One region of the Jeotgalicoccus sp. ATCC 8456 genome, then DNA from elsewhere that is predicted to be linked to it. Evidence: riboswitches for the same ligand, from Rfam matches in the RefSeq annotation. Region 1 holds a riboswitch; each other region holds the start of a gene.
What was found. Region 1 has a riboswitch for S-adenosylmethionine ahead of JEM45_RS06125 (5-methyltetrahydropteroyltriglutamate--homocysteine S-methyltransferase). Riboswitches for the same ligand answer to the same signal wherever they lie in the genome.

Region 1 (3,130 bases):
TCAACTGGGCGAGAATTTTCTGGCATACCTTCATTTGATGAAGTTTCAGCAATTGAATTGACCGAGGAAGAAGTAGCTGAGCTCAATAAGGTCCGTGACAATGTCATCATAGGAGATGCTGATTTTGTGCGGGATAAGTTGATGGCATATCAAAGAACTTACGGTGTTGATGAGTTAATGATAGTGACGATTACACATGATTTTACTGATAAGGTTAATAGTTATAAAAGAATTGCTGAAGTGATGTAAAATAATTAAGAAAAGCGTTGAACCTTATAGAGTTCAACGCTTTTTTTGTGATGTTGATGATAGCGGGTGGCCCGCTGTAGTGATCACAGAAAGCCGAAAAGTAAATAACGGCCCGCTGTGACCACGACAGAGAGCCGATAGCTATAGAGATATTATAAAACATTAATTTTCAAAGCGGCTTTTATCTTCTATGAAGTGAGTGGCGACCATGCATAAAGCGCCAAATACTAACATACCACCGGCAATGAAGGTAATCTCACGGTATGAAAATCCGTTAGTCAATAAAAGTGAACCGAGTGATGCACCGATTGAGTTTGAAAGGTTGAAAACTGAAGCGGCCAAAGTTCCGGCTAAAGCGGGTGCGGTAACGGCTGCAAAAATAATCTTAGAATTCAACATTGGAGAAATTCCGAATGTGCCTAAGCCAAATAGTCCAGCGGCAAGGTAGGCAAGATATGGAACTTCTAACATAAAGGTTAAACCGAATAAGACGATGGCTAAGAACAGAATAACCAAAGTAACTGCGCCAGTTAGTTTTCCGGGTTGGATTCGCCCAGACGAAAAGTTACCAATGACTGCAAAAGTACCAAACATTAGCATACTAAAAGTGACCCCAAAGTCTCCCATACCAGCAATGTCTCTTAACATAGGTTCTAAAAACGTATAAGCAGTAAATACACCTGAGTATCCAAAAATAATCGTAATCATTAACATGATGACATTCTTATCTTTTAATGCTGACAATTCACTAGAGATTTTCGGTGCTTCACCTGTCTTATAGTTTGGTGTAAATAATATTAGACCAAGTAAGTTGATTATGCAGAGGGTAACGATGATCCAAAAGACGATTCTCCAGTCTAACAAGGCACCAATGTATGAACCAAATGGTACACCGAGCATCACTGCGATGACGAGTCCACCATTCACTAGGGCAACCGCGCCGGTTTTCTTATTTGGTGGAGAAATTACCATCGCTAAACTCATCATGACACCGAAGAATGGCGCATGCATAGAAGCGGATAACAAACGCGATAATAGTAGTACTTCAAAATTTGGTGCGGTCGCGGCAACAATATTAGAAACTATAAATATAGAAATTAAAATTATTAAGAGTAATTTCGGAGACAATCTCAACGTTAATAATCGAATCACCGGACCAAACACAGCAACACTGAGTGCATAAACACTTAGAAGTAAACCGGTTGTAGAAACTTCAACGTTTAAATCTGCAGCAAATTGAGTTAATAAACCGGTAACGACATACTCTGTCATGCCGACTGCAAAGGCACCGATCATAAAAATTGTAATGACAAGTTGTCTTGAAGCTTGATTCTTCATATTAACCTCCTTACTAAAAGCATAAGAGATATACTATTACACATTAAAAACAAAGTCTATATTATATATAAAGAAAGTGTTTTCACTTAGTGATTTATAAGTTATTTGACAGAATATTATGTCTAGTGCTAATATAATATTCAATTAAATAAATAAAATTCTTATCCAGAGAGGTGGAGGGAAAAGGCCCGTCGATACCTCAGCAGCGGACCCTTAGGGGTACTGTGCTAATTCCTTGAAGTTCTTGTAACTTAAAGATGAGAAGATGGACATGTAAAGCACTCCTCTTTTAAATCTTAAACAAGATAGAAGGGGATTTTATTTATTTAAAAACAATATTGAAAGAGGTTATTACATGTCAGCACCATTTAAAGCAGATCACGTCGGAAGTTTATTACGTCCTGTCAGAATACATCAAGCAAGAAAAGACTTTGAAGCAGGTAATATCAGTAAGGACGAATTATTTAAAATAGAAACAGAAGAAATTGAAAAAGTTGTGGATAAGCAAATTGAAGTCGGACTCAAGGCTGTTACGGATGGCGAGTTCCGCCGACGTTTTTGGCACACTGACTTTATGGAACATGTTGGTGGCTTTGAAGGCTATATCCCTGAAGAAGGTTACTCATTCAATGGCATGAAGACAGAAGCCTATAATATCCGAAACATCGGTAAGATTTCTTTCGATAAAAACCATCCACACGTGAAAGAGTTTATCCTGTTTAAGGAAATCGTTGGAGACAGAGCTGTTCCAAAACAAACGATTCCTTCACCTAACCAATTTTTCAACTATGGTGTACGTAATAAGGAAATCTATCCGGATATTGAAGAATATACAGATGACATTATTGCAGCTTACCAGGATGCCATCTTGGCCTTCTATGATGTCGGTTGTCGATACTTACAGTTAGATGATGTTTATATTGCAAGACTAAATACTGAAGAAGAACCGTATCAAGAGAGTGGTTATAACCGCGAACAACTTATAGATCTTGCTCTAAGAGTTGTAAATGGCGCCCTAGAAGTGAAACCAGAAGATATGGTAATTACTACTCACTTATGTCGAGGAAACTACCGTTCAACTTGGGCATTTGAAGGATCATACGCCAAGATTGCACCTGTCTTATTTGCTAAAGAAAATGTTGATGGTTTCTTTTTAGAGTATGACGATGATCGTTCAGGCGATTTTGAGCCTCTAAAAGAAATTCCTGATGGTGGCCCGGCTGTTGTGCTCGGTTTACTGACTTCAAAAAGTGGTGATTTAGAAGATAAAGAAGTGATCAAAGCGCGTATTGAAGAAGCGACCAATTATGTGCCTAAAGAACAAATTCGTTTGAGTCCACAATGTGGATTCTCTTCAACACACCACGGAAATGTTTTAACTGAGGAAGAACAGTGGGAAAAATTACGTTACGTCATTGCACTTGCTGACGAATTATTATAAGGAAACTGCCACTCATGGTACAATCATGAGTGGTTTTATATATTTAAAGGAGTATCGTTATGGCGAAATATTATGCAGTGCGTAAAGGACATCAAACAGGCA
Region 2 (3,130 bases), 210 kb from region 1:
AAAATATTATTTCTAAGGTAGAATTAACCTAAGATGACTTTCTATTTTAGGAGGATATAATGATAACTTTTTATGAGTATTCAAAATGTACAACTTGCCGTAAGGGGAAGAAATTTTTAGAGGATAACAACTTAGAATTCACTGCCATAGATATGGTCGAAAACGTACCGTCAATCGATACGCTAAAAGGTATTGTAGACCGTTCTTCATATAACGTAGATGATTTCTTTAATAAAAGAGGGGGCAAATTTAAAGAACTTGATTTAAAAGAACGCTTGCCTGAACTTTCAGATGACGAAAAGTTTGAATTGCTTGCAAGTGACGGTATGTTAATCAAGCGACCAATGGTTGTATTAGATAACCAAGTTCTTTTAGGTTTTAAAGAAGAAAATTATGAGCAAGCTTTATTGAATTAATCTTCTTGCCTGTAGTATGATGAATATGTAACAATATATATGATAAGTTAAAAGGGAGGTTTTAGCGTGTCATTACCACAAGATCTAAAATACAGTGAGGACCATGAATGGGTAAAGGTTGAAGGGAATACTGTAACTATCGGTATTACTGATTTTGCACAATCTGAACTTGGTGATATTGTGTTTGTTGAGCTTCCAGAGGAAGGCGACGACGTATCAACAGGTGAATCATTCGGTAGCGTTGAATCAGTTAAGACTGTTTCAGAATTAATCGCTCCAGTTTCAGGTTCAATCGTTGCGATTAACGAAGAGCTTGAAGATAGTCCTGAACTTGTAAATGAAAATCCATATGAAGGCGCTTGGATGCTGAAAGTTGAACTTTCAGATGAAAGCGAACTTGATAATCTTCTTGATGCTGCTAGTTATCAAGCAGTTATCGAGGGTTAATTTTAAACTCTGGACATTTGTCCGGAGTTTTTTAAAAACAAATATTTATTACTTCTGGTGAATTTGTATAAAATTAAACTAAGGGTGATACGAATGAATCTTTCTGATAAGGTACTCATTGTTGAAGGCAAGACTGATAAACGTCGCTTAGAAGAAGTGTTAGTAGAACCGGCTCAAATTATTTGCACTTTCGGAACAATGGGTATTTCCAAATTAGATGAAATTATCGAACAGCTAGGTGATTCGCAAATTTTTATATTATCCGATGCGGATAAAGAAGGAAGAAAAATTCGTCAATGGTTTAAAAAACATTTAAGTGAAAGCACGCATATTTATATTGATCCAAAATTTGGAGAAGTCGGTCGTTGCCCGCATGACTATCTAGCTAACCTCCTCTTAAGACACGGTTTTTACGTAGATAATGCGTTAATAATGAAAGGTAAGTTTTATCGTGAAGGAAATAATTTCAACAGCAGATTTATTAAAGAATACACAGGATAAGGACAGTTATATTATCTTTGGTTATGCCACGATGTGTAAGACATGTGAAATTTCAGAATCCATGTTGAAAGTCGTCACTGAGATGAAGGATATCTCATACGAGAGAATTAACTTGAACTACCATAAAGACTTAATAGATAAGTATCACATACGTTCAGCACCAGCCTTGCTGTTATTTAAAAATGGTCAACTTGTGAATGCACTCTATGCTTTTCACTCAGTACCATATTTAAATGAAGTATTAGATGAATTCCTGGTTGACTAGTAGAGAATAGTCTGATATTATAAATCTCAATCGAATAGAACTCTTATCAAGAGTGGTGGAGGGAAGTGCCCTAAGAAGCCACGGCAACCGTCTTAATGACAAGGTGCTAAATCACAGGAACAAATCCTAAAGATGAGAGGCATAATGAAATTAAAAGGCCTACTCATAATATTATGAGTAGGTCTTTTAATTTTCGATCGATGAGAAAGGGTAATGTATCATGATTAATATAAAAAGTGTTTCTAAGATATTTAAAACTAAGAAACAAAATATAACAGCAGTTGACCAAGTTGACTTATCGATTAATCACGGTGAAATATTTGGGATAATCGGCTACTCAGGTGCAGGGAAATCCACCTTAATCAGATTGTTAAATGGATTAGAAGATGTAACTGAAGGTGACGTGATTGTCAGTGGAGATGACATCAGTAAAATGTCCAAAGGTGATCTTCGAAATAAACGCCAGAAAGTGTCTATGATTTTCCAACATTTCAACTTACTGTGGTCAAGAACAGTCGCAGAAAATATTAGTTTTCCAATGGAAATTGCAGGTGTACCAAAAAAGGAACGCCAGGCACGCGTTGATGAATTAATTAAACTTGTTGGACTAGAAGGTAGAGCACATAATTACCCAAGTGAGCTATCAGGTGGACAAAAACAACGTGTCGGTATTGCTAGAGCCTTATCGAACAAGCCTGAAGTATTACTATGTGATGAAGCAACTAGTGCCTTAGATCCAGAAACAACTGATGAAGTTTTAGATTTACTTGTTGATATTACAAAAGAGATGAATCTAACCATCGTCTTGATTACTCACGAAATGCATGTGATCAGAAAGATATGTGACCGTGCAGCAGTGATGGAGAACGGTAAGGTCGTTGAAGTGGGTTCAGTAATTGAATTGTTCCAAAATCCACAATCAAGTGTAACAAAACGCTTTGTTAAGGATGACATTTCAGATGATGACCACCAACTTGCAATTGAAGAACTTAAAGCATCGTTCCCTACTTCAACAATTGTAAAATTAAACTTTGTAGGTACAAGAACAAAATCTCCAATTGTTTCTGAAGTTATAAGAAATTACGGTTTAGATGTAAATATTTTATCAGGTAATATTAAACAGACGAATCAAGAATCATTTGGACATTTATATATTGCCTTAGATATCGATAATGAGACCCTTGAATCAATCTCAAATGAGTTTAAGAAGCACGATGTCACATTGGAGGTTGAAGCAGGATGAACAGTGTAATTGAAGAATTTAAAAATATGTTTAGTTTTGAAAATGTGAAATGGGATGCAGTATTTGAAGCGACTTATGAAACGATATATATGACTGTGATTGCAACGATTGCAGCCTTTATAATTGGACTCATTTTCGGTATTATCTTGTTCTTATCTAATAAGAGTGAAAATGTTCCCTCAAAACCGCTTTATGGAACGACATCCTTCATCGTCAATCTCTTTAGAGCGATTCCATTTATCATTTTAATTATTTTAC
Region 3 (3,130 bases), 670 kb from region 1:
GTCACCTACACCACCACCACCGACAACGCCTGCAGTCGCTGAGAAAGCAATAATTGAAATAATTGTTAGCGTAATCGCTTGGGTAATACTCTTTTTCGCTTCTGGTAACAAAACATCCGTAACGATTAAGAAAATTGAAGCGCCACCAGCAATACACGCTTCAATCACTCCGTCCTTAACACCGTTGAAACTAGATTCAACGAGTCGGGCAAATAGTGGTACTGCAGCTATTGATAAGGCCACACTTGCAAATACTGGCCCATGTGAATCATTGACTAACCAAGTTGCAAAAGGCATTATCGCAACGATTAAGATAATGAAAGGGAATGACCGTATAATATTCATCACCCATCCAAGAACACTGTTTAAAGGTTTAATTCTAAAAAGGAGTGGATGCTGTGTAATATATAAAAGGATACCAAGTGGTAAGCCTAATAACACTGCAAAAAATATTGAAATAGAAACCATTTGTACGGTCTCAAGTAATGCTTTATATAAAATTGGCCATAACTGACTGAAACTATCCAATGTAACCCACCCTTTCTATGCCGTTCGTCTGGTCAATATGACTTTTCAGTCTATTAATTTCTTCTTCTTTACCAGTCACTTGGAACATTAAAAAACCAAGTGGTTGATCCTTAATGTATTCAATACGTCCATTTAAGATGCTTATGTTTAAATCAAAATTACGGTAGAGTTTGTTGAGATAATTTTCCTCTGCATTTTCACTGAGAAACTGTATTGTAATCACTTGATTCTCACGCGTTGCCTTAAACTGATTAGGGACTTCAAAATTATAAATTTCTTGAACAAAGTCTTTAGTAATTTCATGCTTAGGATGACTAAAGACATCGTAAGTATGACCTATTTCTAAAATTTCGCCTTTAGACATTACACCGACCCGGTCTGCAATCTCTTTGATGACTTCCATTTCATGAGTAATAACGATAATCGTAATACCTAAATCCTTATTGATTCGATTCAATAATTTAAGAATACTCTTAGTCGTGTCTGGATCTAAGGCACTTGTTGCTTCATCACAAAGCAAAATGTCAGGATCATTTGCAAGTGCACGAGCAATACCGACTCTTTGCTTTTGCCCTCCACTTAAATTTGATGATTTAATTTCAGCCTTGTCTCCAAGACCAACCAGTTCCAATAGTTCTTTGATACGGGCTGTTCTGTTCTTTTTATCAAATTTTGAAGCTTTTAAGACAAACTCAATATTTTCATAAACGGTCTTAGATTCAATGAGGTTAAACTGCTGAAATATCATGCCAATTTTCTGTCGTTTCTGTCTGAGTTCATGCTTAGTGAGCTTTGTTAAATCTTCACCAGCAACTGTTACAGAACCCGTTGTTGGTTGTTCTAATAAGTTGATTAGTCTAACAAGAGTAGATTTACCTGCACCTGAATATCCGATTAAACCAAAAATCTCACCTGATTTAATTTCTAATGATGTTTCTTTTAATGCTTCAACCTTACGACCTTTTAATTGATAGGTTTTTGAAACGCTCTCCAATTTTATGCTCATGATCTACCTCCTCTTTAAAATAAAAAAACCATTCATCATGTAGACAAATGGCGATGTTTGATTATCTTTCAAGCCGATGCCTGCAGGATTTAGCACAGTACTTAAATAAGCCCGCTGCTGAGACTTCATAGGGCCCGACCCTCCATCTCTCTTGATAATTTCATATTCAATTTAGAGTAATACTATAGGATTTAATTCTAAAAGTCAATATAAGGCGACTCATTACTTTGACCGAGATAAGCAAATCTCGAATGACAACGTACACAGACATACCGCTTCTCATAGCCCTTCATACGTTTAGTAAATTTATAATTACAGTGCATACATTGATAATGATGTAAAATGCCTTTGTATCTATAGGTTCTTGTTAATGAAATATTGAGCTTCTTGAGTGTATTCTTAAAATAATCATCTTGATCTCGGTAAGGTTTATTTATTCGATATAGACAAAAATGCACACATTCATGGTGTAGGACATCAAGAATTACGTGCCTCGGATTATTGTCGATAAAGGATTTCGACATGACAATCTCTTCGTTAATAACCCTGTTGTATCTCGTCTTAATTACAAAAGCGCCCAGTTTGGCTGTCATTCTATTTGAGATTCTTAGCGGAATATTAAAATCCACATTAAAAAACTTTTTTGAGAATGTTACCGCATATTTTAATAATTCTTTTTCGTCCACCTTACTCACCACTACTTATAAATAGTCATAAAAAAAGAGAGACTCGAAGTCTCCCTAACAGATAAATAATATAATATGATATCTAGGCCAAAGGCACTATCAAAGAACGATTGAGCTAATAATATGAAATATAGCTATAAATTAATAGGTCGTTCTGTTATGTATTTCTTAATATATTTTCATTATATTTTAATCTTTGGCTTATTTCAAGCCTAAATGTGAAATAATTAAGTTTGTAATGTCTTTGTAATATATGCCCGAATGTTTCAAGTATTAGCCTATAAACAGTATTATAACGCAGTTTGATAAGATTACAATGACAGTTATTTCAAAATTGCGCTTGAATAATGTGTAAATCTACAGTAATTATTTTACTGCTTGTTTCAGTAAAATCTCTAACCTCTTGCTGAATTACATGCCAACCGAGCGGGGTCATCTTGATTAAGTCTTTTAAAGCAGAATCATCCAGTTCAACTTCATATGTGATTCTCTCTTCGGAAATAACATCTACTTTATTTCTCAATAATTCCAAGGTATCCGTATTCTCATATTCTTGACTATCACCGGCTAAGGCCTCTCTAATTTCTTTTAAGTACTTGCTACCAGGAATAACTTTAATCAGTATGCCGTTCGGCTTTAATATACGATGAAATTCTTCATAATTCGCAGGAGATAAGTAGCTTAAAATAACATCTATACTACTCTCTTTAAACGGTGTATGTCTTAAATCACCGACCACCCAGTTTTCATGACTATAGTTTTTACTCGCGAGTAAAACGCCATCTTTTGAGATATCTAATCCAACACCATGAGTGTTATCTTTATCAACTAGTTTTATAATTGAACTTAAATGTGAACCTTCACCAGAACCTGCATCAAAAATAAGGTGGTTTTCATTTGGAAGTGCATT

Region 2: it holds a riboswitch for S-adenosylmethionine, as region 1 does, so the genes downstream of both, JEM45_RS04985 (methionine ABC transporter ATP-binding protein) here and JEM45_RS06125 (5-methyltetrahydropteroyltriglutamate--homocysteine S-methyltransferase) in region 1, are expected to answer to the same signal.
Region 3: it holds a riboswitch for S-adenosylmethionine, as region 1 does, so the genes downstream of both, JEM45_RS02855 (methionine ABC transporter ATP-binding protein) here and JEM45_RS06125 (5-methyltetrahydropteroyltriglutamate--homocysteine S-methyltransferase) in region 1, are expected to answer to the same signal.

Annotation. Positions count from the first base shown of each region.
Region 1 is NZ_CP066224.1:1,196,027-1,199,156, reverse strand. It holds gene JEM45_RS06135 (MsnO8 family LLM class oxidoreductase) at 1-249, shown strand, start outside; gene JEM45_RS06130 (MFS transporter) at 412-1,587, opposite strand; SAM riboswitch class I at 1,746-1,851, shown strand; gene JEM45_RS06125 (5-methyltetrahydropteroyltriglutamate--homocysteine S-methyltransferase) at 1,943-3,028, shown strand; gene JEM45_RS10920 (ribonuclease H1 domain-containing protein) at 3,088-3,130, shown strand, end outside.
Region 2 is NZ_CP066224.1:987,386-990,515, reverse strand. It holds gene JEM45_RS05005 (Spx/MgsR family RNA polymerase-binding regulatory protein) at 60-416, shown strand; gene gcvH (glycine cleavage system protein GcvH) at 483-863, shown strand; gene JEM45_RS04995 (toprim domain-containing protein) at 957-1,364, shown strand; gene JEM45_RS04990 (thioredoxin family protein) at 1,315-1,629, shown strand; SAM riboswitch class I at 1,670-1,768, shown strand; gene JEM45_RS04985 (methionine ABC transporter ATP-binding protein) at 1,850-2,872, shown strand; gene JEM45_RS04980 (methionine ABC transporter permease) at 2,869-3,130, shown strand, end outside.
Region 3 is NZ_CP066224.1:526,818-529,947, forward strand. It holds gene JEM45_RS02850 (methionine ABC transporter permease) at 1-468, opposite strand, end outside; gene JEM45_RS02855 (methionine ABC transporter ATP-binding protein) at 521-1,534, opposite strand; SAM riboswitch class I at 1,593-1,695, opposite strand; gene JEM45_RS02860 (SprT-like domain-containing protein) at 1,732-2,232, opposite strand; gene JEM45_RS02865 (putative RNA methyltransferase) at 2,549-3,130, opposite strand, start outside.